Regions from separate parts of the Silvimonas sp. JCM 19000 genome, predicted to be linked through region 2. Evidence: predicted binding sites of a transcription regulator. Region 2 holds the regulator's gene; the other holds the start of a gene.

Region 1 (4,379 bases), on a different contig from region 2:
GCGAAGTGGGTGAGATTCGTGTTGCGATCGAAGAAATGCGCAGCGGCCATCAGCATGTGCACGCCAGCGTGTCCACCATGCATGCGCACAGCGGCGAAATGGCTGGCCGTGCCACCAGCGCCACCGCCACCATGGGCGAGCTGGATACCGCCACCGAACATGCGATGAAGGCGATCAGCACCTTCCGCCTCGGCGATTATCGTTACGACCGCGTGCTGAACCAGTTGCAAGCGGCGCAAACTGATTTCGAGCAACGCCTGAGTGCCATGGCGGCCAGCGGCGTCAATCTGTTCGATACGCAATACACGCCCATTGCCGGCAGCAACCCGCCGCAATATCACACCAGTTACGACGGCGCATTTGCCCAGACCTTCCGCCCGCTGCTGGACCAGTACACCGCCAACGTGCCCGGCGCCGATCTGACCGTGATGTGCGCGGCCGATCATGTTTACGCACCCACCCATGTCAGCAAGTATTGCCAGGCGCATGGCGCAGATGTGGAACGCAATCGCGCCTTCGGTCGCGACAAGCGCTTTTACGGCGATAACGCGATGCTGAAGCAAAGCGCGCAAGACACCGCACCGGTGATGATGCAGGCCTATGTGCGCGACGTGGGCGATATCTTTGGCCTGGTGTCGATGCCGATCCGGGTTAACGGGCGGCATTGGGGCGGCGTGATGATGGCGGTGGATTTCCAGCAATTGCTGGACTGAGCGCGCCGGTATTTAGAAATCAGACACAAGCAGCGCGCCCACCTGAACTCGCGCGCCGCCGCAGGGCTCTACCGAGGCCTTGATCTATAAACAGGGCTGGCCACCGGCCCGGCGCTCCGTCCTTTGGCGGACGCCCGGCTGGCGGTTTGCCCCGATCATGTTCGCCATCCCCGGTTCAGGAGTTTGCTGCCATGGCTTTGAATATTCGCGGTTACGCCGCGCAATCCGCCACGTCCCCCGTTGCACCGTTCAGCTTTAACCGCCGTGACCTACGCGCCAACGACGTCGATATCGAGATCCTGTATTGCGGCGTCTGCCACACCGATCTGCATGTGGCCCGCAACGAATGGGGCAATGCGCGTTATCCCGTGGTGCCCGGCCACGAGATCATCGGCCGTGTTAAAGCCGTGGGCAGCGAGGTGAGCGGATTCAAAGCGGGTGATCTGGTGGGGGTGGGCTGCATGGTTGATTCGTGCCAACACTGCGCGCCATGCCAGCAGGGGCTGGAGCAATACTGTCTGGAAGGCAGCACGCTGACCTACAACTCGCTGGATCGCCAGGACAAATCGCCCACCTATGGCGGTTATTCGCAAAGCATCGTCGCGCGTGACAAATTCGTGCTGCACATCCCCGCCGCGCTCGACCCCAAGTCCGCCGCGCCTTTGCTCTGCGCCGGCATCACCACCTATTCGCCGCTCAAGCACTGGAAGGTGGGCCCCGGTCAGAAAGTTGCGGTAGTGGGTCTAGGCGGGCTAGGGCATATGGCGCTCAAGTTTGCCCACGCCATGGGCGCGGACGTAACGCTGTTCTCGCGCTCGCCCGGCAAGGAACAAGAAGCGCGCCGGCTGGGGGCGGAACATGTGGTCATTTCCACCGACGCCGACCAGATGAAAGCCGTGGCCGGCCAGTTCGACTTCATCCTCGACACAGTGCCGCATCAGCACGATCTGAACCCCTATCTGGCGACGTTAAAACTGGATGGCCAACTGGTGCTGGTAGGCCTGCTCGAACCAATCGACCCACCCCTCGCCGCAGGCGCACTGGTGCGCAAACGCATCTCGGTGGGTGGCTCGTTAATCGGCGGCATCGCTGAAACCCAGGAGATGCTGGACTACTGCGCCGACAAAGGCATTACGTGTGATGTCGAGATGATCAATATCCAGGACGTCAACACCGCATACGACCGCATGTTGAAGAGCGATGTGCGCTATCGCTTTGTGATTGATATTGCGTCGTTGGGGTGATGCTGGGGCAGCTTTGGGTGGGGCAGATAGCAACGCACCTCTTGATGGCTTTGGGTGGTGGGTCTAGACCCACCCTATGAGACGGCATGGTTTGCAAAAACGACGCGATCAGCACGCGGTGCAGCCGTTCACTGTCACGACTCAGCCGCCACGCCCACCCGATGTTGCGCAGCAACGAGGCAACCCCGCGTGCAAAACCCCAACCATTTCCTGAGCGGGCGAAGGTAGGCGACGCGCAGCGGCGCCGACTGAGCCTCGCGTCCGCGGAGCGGCAGCTGCAAAACCCGGTTATGCAGACGGTTAGTTTCGGCTTTTGACCTTATCCCTTCTGCGCAGCTTTATCGCGCGGAGGGTCGCCTTTCTTTTGGTTACTTTTCTTTGGCGAAGCAAAGAAAAGTGACGTGCTCCCGGGCACCCCCGGGTATCTAAAATGCGCCGCAGGCTAAGCGGTTAAGGGTCGTCAACAGCCGCTGCAACACTACCCCCCAAAAAAAACCACCCGCCGCAATGGCGAGTTCTTGCCACCTACCACCGGCAAATCTTGCCGACCCCCGCTTGCCGCCACCCCAAACAAAGAATTTTCCTAAGATTATCAATAAGATAATTCCTGGCATGCTTCATGCTTCTCTACGCACAAACGTAAAGGAGCAACACGATGGCCGTCGGCATGATGGATCAATACCTGGACAAACAAGCCACCGCAATGAAACTGCGCGGCTACCGCCAGGACGTGCTCGCCAGCAATATCGCCAACTCCGATACCCCCAACTACAAAGCGCGCGATTTTGATTTCCAGAGCGCCTACCAGTCGGCTGTCGCCAGCAGCGGCAAAAGCACTGCCCCGCTGGCTACAACCGATGCGCGCCATCTGCAACCGGCCAACAAGATCGACCCGTTTGCGCCGACGCTGAAATACCGCACCGAAACCCAACCGTCGATCGATGGCAACACCGTCGACATGAACGTAGAAATGCGTGACTTCGCCGACAACACGCTGCGGTCCGAAGCGTCGATCACGTTTATGCAAAACGCAATTTCCAGCTATCGCGCCGCTTTGTCGTCGCAATAACGGGGTGTAACTCATGGGCATGTTTCGCACTTTTGATATCGCCGCTTCGGCCATGACCGCGCAGTCGATGCGCCTGAACGTGGTGGCCAGCAATATGGCTAACGCCGATTCGGTGACCAGCTCCAACGGCCAGCCGTATCGCGCCAAACAAGTGGTGTTTCAGGCTTCGGCCATCGGCAGCGAAAACGGCGCCGGGGTGGGCGTCAAAGTGCGCGATGTGGTGGAAGATCAAGCGCCGCCACGCCTGCAATACGATCCGCACAATCCGCTGGCAGACGGCAACGGTTACGTGGCCATGCCCAATGTGAATGTGGTGGAAGAAATGACCAATATGTTGTCGGCTTCGCGGGCCTATCAGACCAATGCCGACGTAATGAATACCGCCAAAACGCTGGTGCAACGCACGTTGCAACTGGGTACGGCTTAAGTCTTGTCCGGGAGACATGCATCATGACCAGTTCCGTGAGCAACAAGTCGTTTGACTTCAGCAGCCTGAACAGCACCAGCGCCACTTCGTCGGGAGCCAGTGGTTCGGCCGCAGCGCAGGCCGCCACTGACCAGCAAAACCAGTTTCTTAAATTGCTGGTGACGCAATTGCAGAACCAGGATCCGACCAACCCGATGGATAGCGCGCAGACCACCTCGCAACTGGCCCAGATCAGCACGGTGACCAGCCTGGCGCAAGTGAATGCCAATCTGCAGTCGCTGCTCACCTCCAGTTCTTCGGCACAGTCGCTGCAAGCGGCCAGCCTGATCGGCAAAGCGGTACTGGCACCGACCACCAGCTCGTTTACCTTTGATGGCACCAATCCGGTTTCCGCTTCGGTGGATGTGCCGACCGGTACGCAAAGCATGACGGTGCAAGTGGTCAACAGCAGCGGTTCGGTGGTGGATACCTTCACCAGCACGCCGACCGCCGGCCAGATGAACGACATCGAATGGGACGGCACCGACGCCAACGGCAACAAGGTGGCCAAGGGCGAATACAAACTGGTGGCCAAAGGCACGGATGCCAGCGGCACCAGCAACAGTCTGCCCGTGGATGGCTGGCAGCAAGCCACCAGCGTGGTACTCGGTTCCAGCGGCATCCAGGTCACGCTGGGTGACGGCAGCAAGGTTAATCTCAGCGACATCAAACAGATCGCGGCAATCCCGTCGAGCAGTTCGAGCACCAGCTCAACCTCGTCCTGATTGCACCAACCCATAAAACACGGCCTTTAAATACTGATTGATTTGATGCCCGGGGAGGGCAAATCCAGCGCGGCCCACGTACTGGATTCAGGAGAACACCATGGGTTTCCAGCAAGGTCTTAGCGGTCTGAATGCATCGTCCAAAAACCTGGACGTCGTCGG
Region 2 (4,379 bases):
CCGTGCTGACGCGGCAGCCTGATGAACAACATGCCAAACTCATCATTACCGGACGTCAGGTCTGGTTTGCCCCGACCCCGGGTCTGATCTGGTCCGACGCCGAAGTGGTGGCCGATATGGGCACCTCCCGCGCCAGTGGTGTGGGTTTCTCGGCGGACACCCAGAAGCAGACCGTTACTCTTAAATCGAAAGTGAGCACCATTTATGATCCACCGAAGCGCACTCGCTAGCCTTTTGATCGCAAGTCTGTTGCTGGCGAGCGGCCTCGCACACGCGGCCAAGGCTGACCGCGAAGAAAAAATCCACATCCAGGCGGATCAGGGCAATTTCGACCAGAAAACCAATACCGGCGTTTACATCGGCAATGTGATCGTGACGCAAGGCAGTATGGTGCTGCGTTCGGACAAGCTGACCATCCGCCAGGACGCCGACGGCAATCAGTTTTCGCAAGGCCAGGGCAATCCGGTCAAGTTCCGCGAGCGCGGCGATGATGGCACCTGGATTACCGCTGAAGCACTGCGTTATGACTACAACGGCCAGACCGGCCTGCTGACGCTGATCGACAAAGCCAATGTGCACAAGGATCAGGATGAAGTGATCGGCGACATCATCACTTACAACCTCAACACCGATCAGTACGAAGCCAAAACCACAGGCAAGAGCGGCGGTCGCGTCAACATCACGATCACGCCCAAGAAAAAAGCCAGCGCGCCCGCTGCGGCAGCACGCCCGGCCGCCACCAGCGCCAGTGAGGCCCAATGACCACCGCAATCCAGGCTGATAACGCGCCGCTTTCGCTCAGTGCCAAGGGCCTGATGAAACGGTATCGCAAACGCACCGTGGTACGCGATGTAACCATCGAAGTCGCCGCGGGCGAAGTGGTTGGCTTGCTTGGCCCGAACGGGGCGGGCAAGACCACCAGCTTTTATATGATCGTGGGCATGGTCGCCATGGACGGCGGCGAGATACGCCTGAACGGCCAGGACATCGGCCATATGGCGATGCACGAACGCGCCCAACTGGGCCTGGGCTATCTGCCGCAAGAGGCATCGATTTTCCGCAAGATGACGGTGGCGCAGAACGTGCTGTCGGTGCTGGAACTGCATATCAAGGACAGCACAGAACGCAATGCCAGGCTGGATGAATTGTTGCAGGAACTGCACATCAGCCACCTGCGCGACAACCCGGCCATGAGCCTGTCCGGGGGCGAGCGCCGTCGCGCCGAAATTGCCCGCGCATTGGCCGCTAACCCGCGGTTTATCTTGCTGGACGAGCCGTTTGCCGGGGTCGACCCGATTGCCGTGATGGACATCCAGCGCATCATTGCCTACCTGCGGGACAGGGGTATTGGTGTATTGATCACCGATCACAACGTGCGTGAGACTCTTGGCATCTGCGATCGCGCCTATATCATTTCCGAAGGCGCGGTGATGGCCTCGGGCCACCCCGCAGAAATCGTCACCAACGAACAAGTGCGCAAGGTTTATCTGGGCGAACACTTCCGCATGTAATTGCCAGACTCGACATCATGCAGCGCGATCTTCTACTCATTACTGCTTATCACAAGGTCGCATGAAGCAATCCTTGCAACTGCGGCTGTCGCAGCAGCTCAATCTGACGCCCCAACTGCAGCAATCGATCAAATTGCTGCAGCTTTCCACGCTCGATTTCCAGCAGGAAATCGACCGCTATCTGCTGGAAAACCCGCTGTTGGAGCACGACAACGGCAGCAGCGGCGACGCCCCGGCCGAGGGCAATACTGAATCCAGCAACGACGATCAACGCGATTACAACGACGACCACGGCGACGGCGAAAACTGGGGCTCTGGCAGCGGCACGCGCGGCAACGGCGACGATGACGACGACTTTGATCCCACCACGCAAGTGGCGCGCGAAATCACGCTGCGCGAGCATTTGCTGGAACAAGCAGGCGTGCTGCACCTGCCGCCGCGAGACCACGCTGCGCTGGCCTTCCTGATCGATGCACTCGATGACGAAGGCCTGCTGCCGATCGACCTCGAAGAATTGCTGGAACAAATTCCAGCCGAGATCGTCACTCAGTTAGAGCTTGAAGTGGATGACCTGGCGGTAGCGCTGGCGCGGCTCAAGCAAATGGAACCGGTCGGCGTGGGCGCGCGTGGTACGGCCGAGGCGCTGCTGATGCAACTGCGCTTGTTGCCCGACAGTGCGGCCAGACAACTGGCGCAAGTGATCGTGGCGCAGCATCTCGATTTACTCGCGGCCCGCGACTACACTAAGTTAAAACGATTACTGAAATGTGACGACGCGGCGCTTAAAGCCGCACAAGGCGTCATTACCTCGCTCAATCCCCGGCCCGCCGCACAGTGGGCTGCCTTGACGCCGCGGTATGTGGTGCCTGATGTCCTGGTACAGAAATACAAAGGTCAGTGGACGGTCCGGCTTAATCCGTCAGCCATGCCCCGGCTGCGATTGAACCAGGTTTATGCAGATATCCTGCAGCGCAGTGAAGGCGGTGTCCTGGCTCGGGAACTGCAAGAAGCCAAATGGCTCGTAAAGAGTGTGCAGCAGCGGTTTGAAACCATTTTGCGCGTGGCACAGGCCATCGTAGAACGCCAACGCGCTTTTTTTGAACACGGTGAAGTGGCCATGCGGCCACTGGTATTGCGCGATATCGCCGAAGTGCTTGATCTGCACGAATCGACGGTGTCTCGGGTAACGACGCAGAAGTACATGATGACCCCACGCGGGTTGCTGGAATTCAAGTATTTCTTTGGTAGTCATGTGGAAACGGAGGCGGGCGGCGAGTGCTCCGCGACAGCCATCAAAGCGCTGATCCGCCAGATGATCAACAACGAGGACAAGACCAGGCCGTTATCAGACAGCGCCATTGCGGAGGCGCTGTCAGGGCAAGGGATCGTGGTTGCGCGACGAACCGTTGCCAAGTACCGGGAGGGGATGAACGTACCCCCTGTCAATCTGCGCAAAAACCTGTAGCTGCGCCTGTCTCTGGGCGGGCTACGGACCAGTGGCTTAACCAGAAGGAGATCGCCATGAACCTCAACATTAGCGGACATCACCTCGAAGTGACCCCCGCCATCCGGGACTACATCACCAGCAAGCTTGACCGGGTAACGCGGCATTTCGACCAGGTGGTAGACGTGAGCGCGATTCTCTCTGTAGAAAAACTACAGCAGAAGGCCGACGTGACCGTTCACGTACGCGGAAAAGATATTCATGTTGAGGCAGTCGACAAAGACATGTACGCCGCCATTGATTTGCTGGTCGACAAACTCGACCGCCAGATCGTCAAGCACAAGGAGTGTCTGATGGACCATCGCGGTGACAGCATCAAACGGCAGCAGACGGCTGAAGAACCGGATGAAGTGTGATTCAGTAAGCCACTAAGCGCGGCGTGCGCTTGACGCAACGGACGGGAACCATTATCTATGGTTCCCGTTTTTCATTATTAAACACCGCTGTACAATTGCCGACGTGGCGCTCTGGCCCTGCTTTTGTACACGCTGTTTTCTGATGCAGCACCCACCCTGATTTGCTGCAGCGCATAAATAAATGCTGCGCTAAAATCGGGACGAAACTTTCGCGCGGCGGACCGGCTAATCCGATTCCCCGCAATTTGCCGCACCAGGCCGGTCATCCACCGGCGCCGCGGCACGACGAATCGGCAAAATCCTATGAGCCTGATTTCCAGAATTCTGCCTGCCAGCAATCTGTTTTTAGACATGGATGTCGGCAGCAAGAAACGCGTTTTTGAACAGGTGGGTATCCTGTTTGAAAACAGCCATGCCATTGCACGCAGTGTCGTGTTCGATAGCCTGTTTGCGCGTGAGAAACTTGGTTCAACCGGGCTGGGCCAGGCCGTCGCTATTCCACACGGCCGGATCAAAGGCCTCAAAGAAGCCAGCGGCGCGTTTATCCGGCTTAAATCGCCGATTCCATTCGATGCGCCCGACGGCAAACCGGTGAGCCTGATTTTTGTATTGCTGGTGCCAGCCAATGCAACCGATCTGCATTTGCAGATTTTGTCTGAGCTGGCGCAATTGTTCTCTGATAAAACCGTGCGCGAACAACTGGCAGAAGTCACCGACGTACAGGCCGCGTGGAAATTGATTACGACGTGGGAGCCGTATGCCGCAGATTACCGTTAGACAACTGTTCATCGATAACGCGGAAAAACTCCGGCTGACCTGGGTTGCGGGTCAATCCGGTGCCAATAATCTGTTAACCAACGATGCCGCCGAGCAAAAGCCGCGGCTGGCTCTGGTGGGGCATTTGAACTTCATCCACCCCAATCGGGTGCAGGTGCTGGGCATTGCCGAAGTGAATTACTTTCAGGGCCTGAGCCCTGATGCGCAAAAAGAATCGGTACAACGTCTGTT

The links. Region 2 encodes sigma-54, which starts transcription at its own class of promoters, with help from an activator protein. Its sites were predicted from a motif close to CTGGCACGCTTCATGCTT; they were not measured.
Region 1: the regulator sigma-54 is predicted to act here: its motif matches at 2,565-2,582, upstream of flgB (flagellar basal body rod protein FlgB).

Annotation. Positions count from the first base shown of each region.
Region 1 is NZ_BAAIHC010000002.1:3,906-8,284, forward strand. It holds gene ACYQ1A_RS02325 (methyl-accepting chemotaxis protein) at 1-713, shown strand, start outside; gene ACYQ1A_RS02330 (NAD(P)-dependent alcohol dehydrogenase) at 905-1,957, shown strand; gene flgB (flagellar basal body rod protein FlgB) at 2,613-3,026, shown strand; gene flgC (flagellar basal body rod protein FlgC) at 3,040-3,453, shown strand; gene ACYQ1A_RS02345 (flagellar hook assembly protein FlgD) at 3,477-4,217, shown strand; gene flgE (flagellar hook protein FlgE) at 4,318-4,379, shown strand, end outside.
Region 2 is NZ_BAAIHC010000006.1:187,225-191,603, forward strand. It holds gene lptC (LPS export ABC transporter periplasmic protein LptC) at 1-230, shown strand, start outside; gene lptA (lipopolysaccharide transport periplasmic protein LptA) at 235-762, shown strand; gene lptB (LPS export ABC transporter ATP-binding protein) at 759-1,511, shown strand; gene ACYQ1A_RS08145 (RNA polymerase factor sigma-54) at 1,573-2,976, shown strand; gene hpf (ribosome hibernation-promoting factor, HPF/YfiA family) at 3,033-3,371, shown strand; gene ptsN (PTS IIA-like nitrogen regulatory protein PtsN) at 3,675-4,148, shown strand; gene hprK (HPr(Ser) kinase/phosphatase) at 4,129-4,379, shown strand, end outside.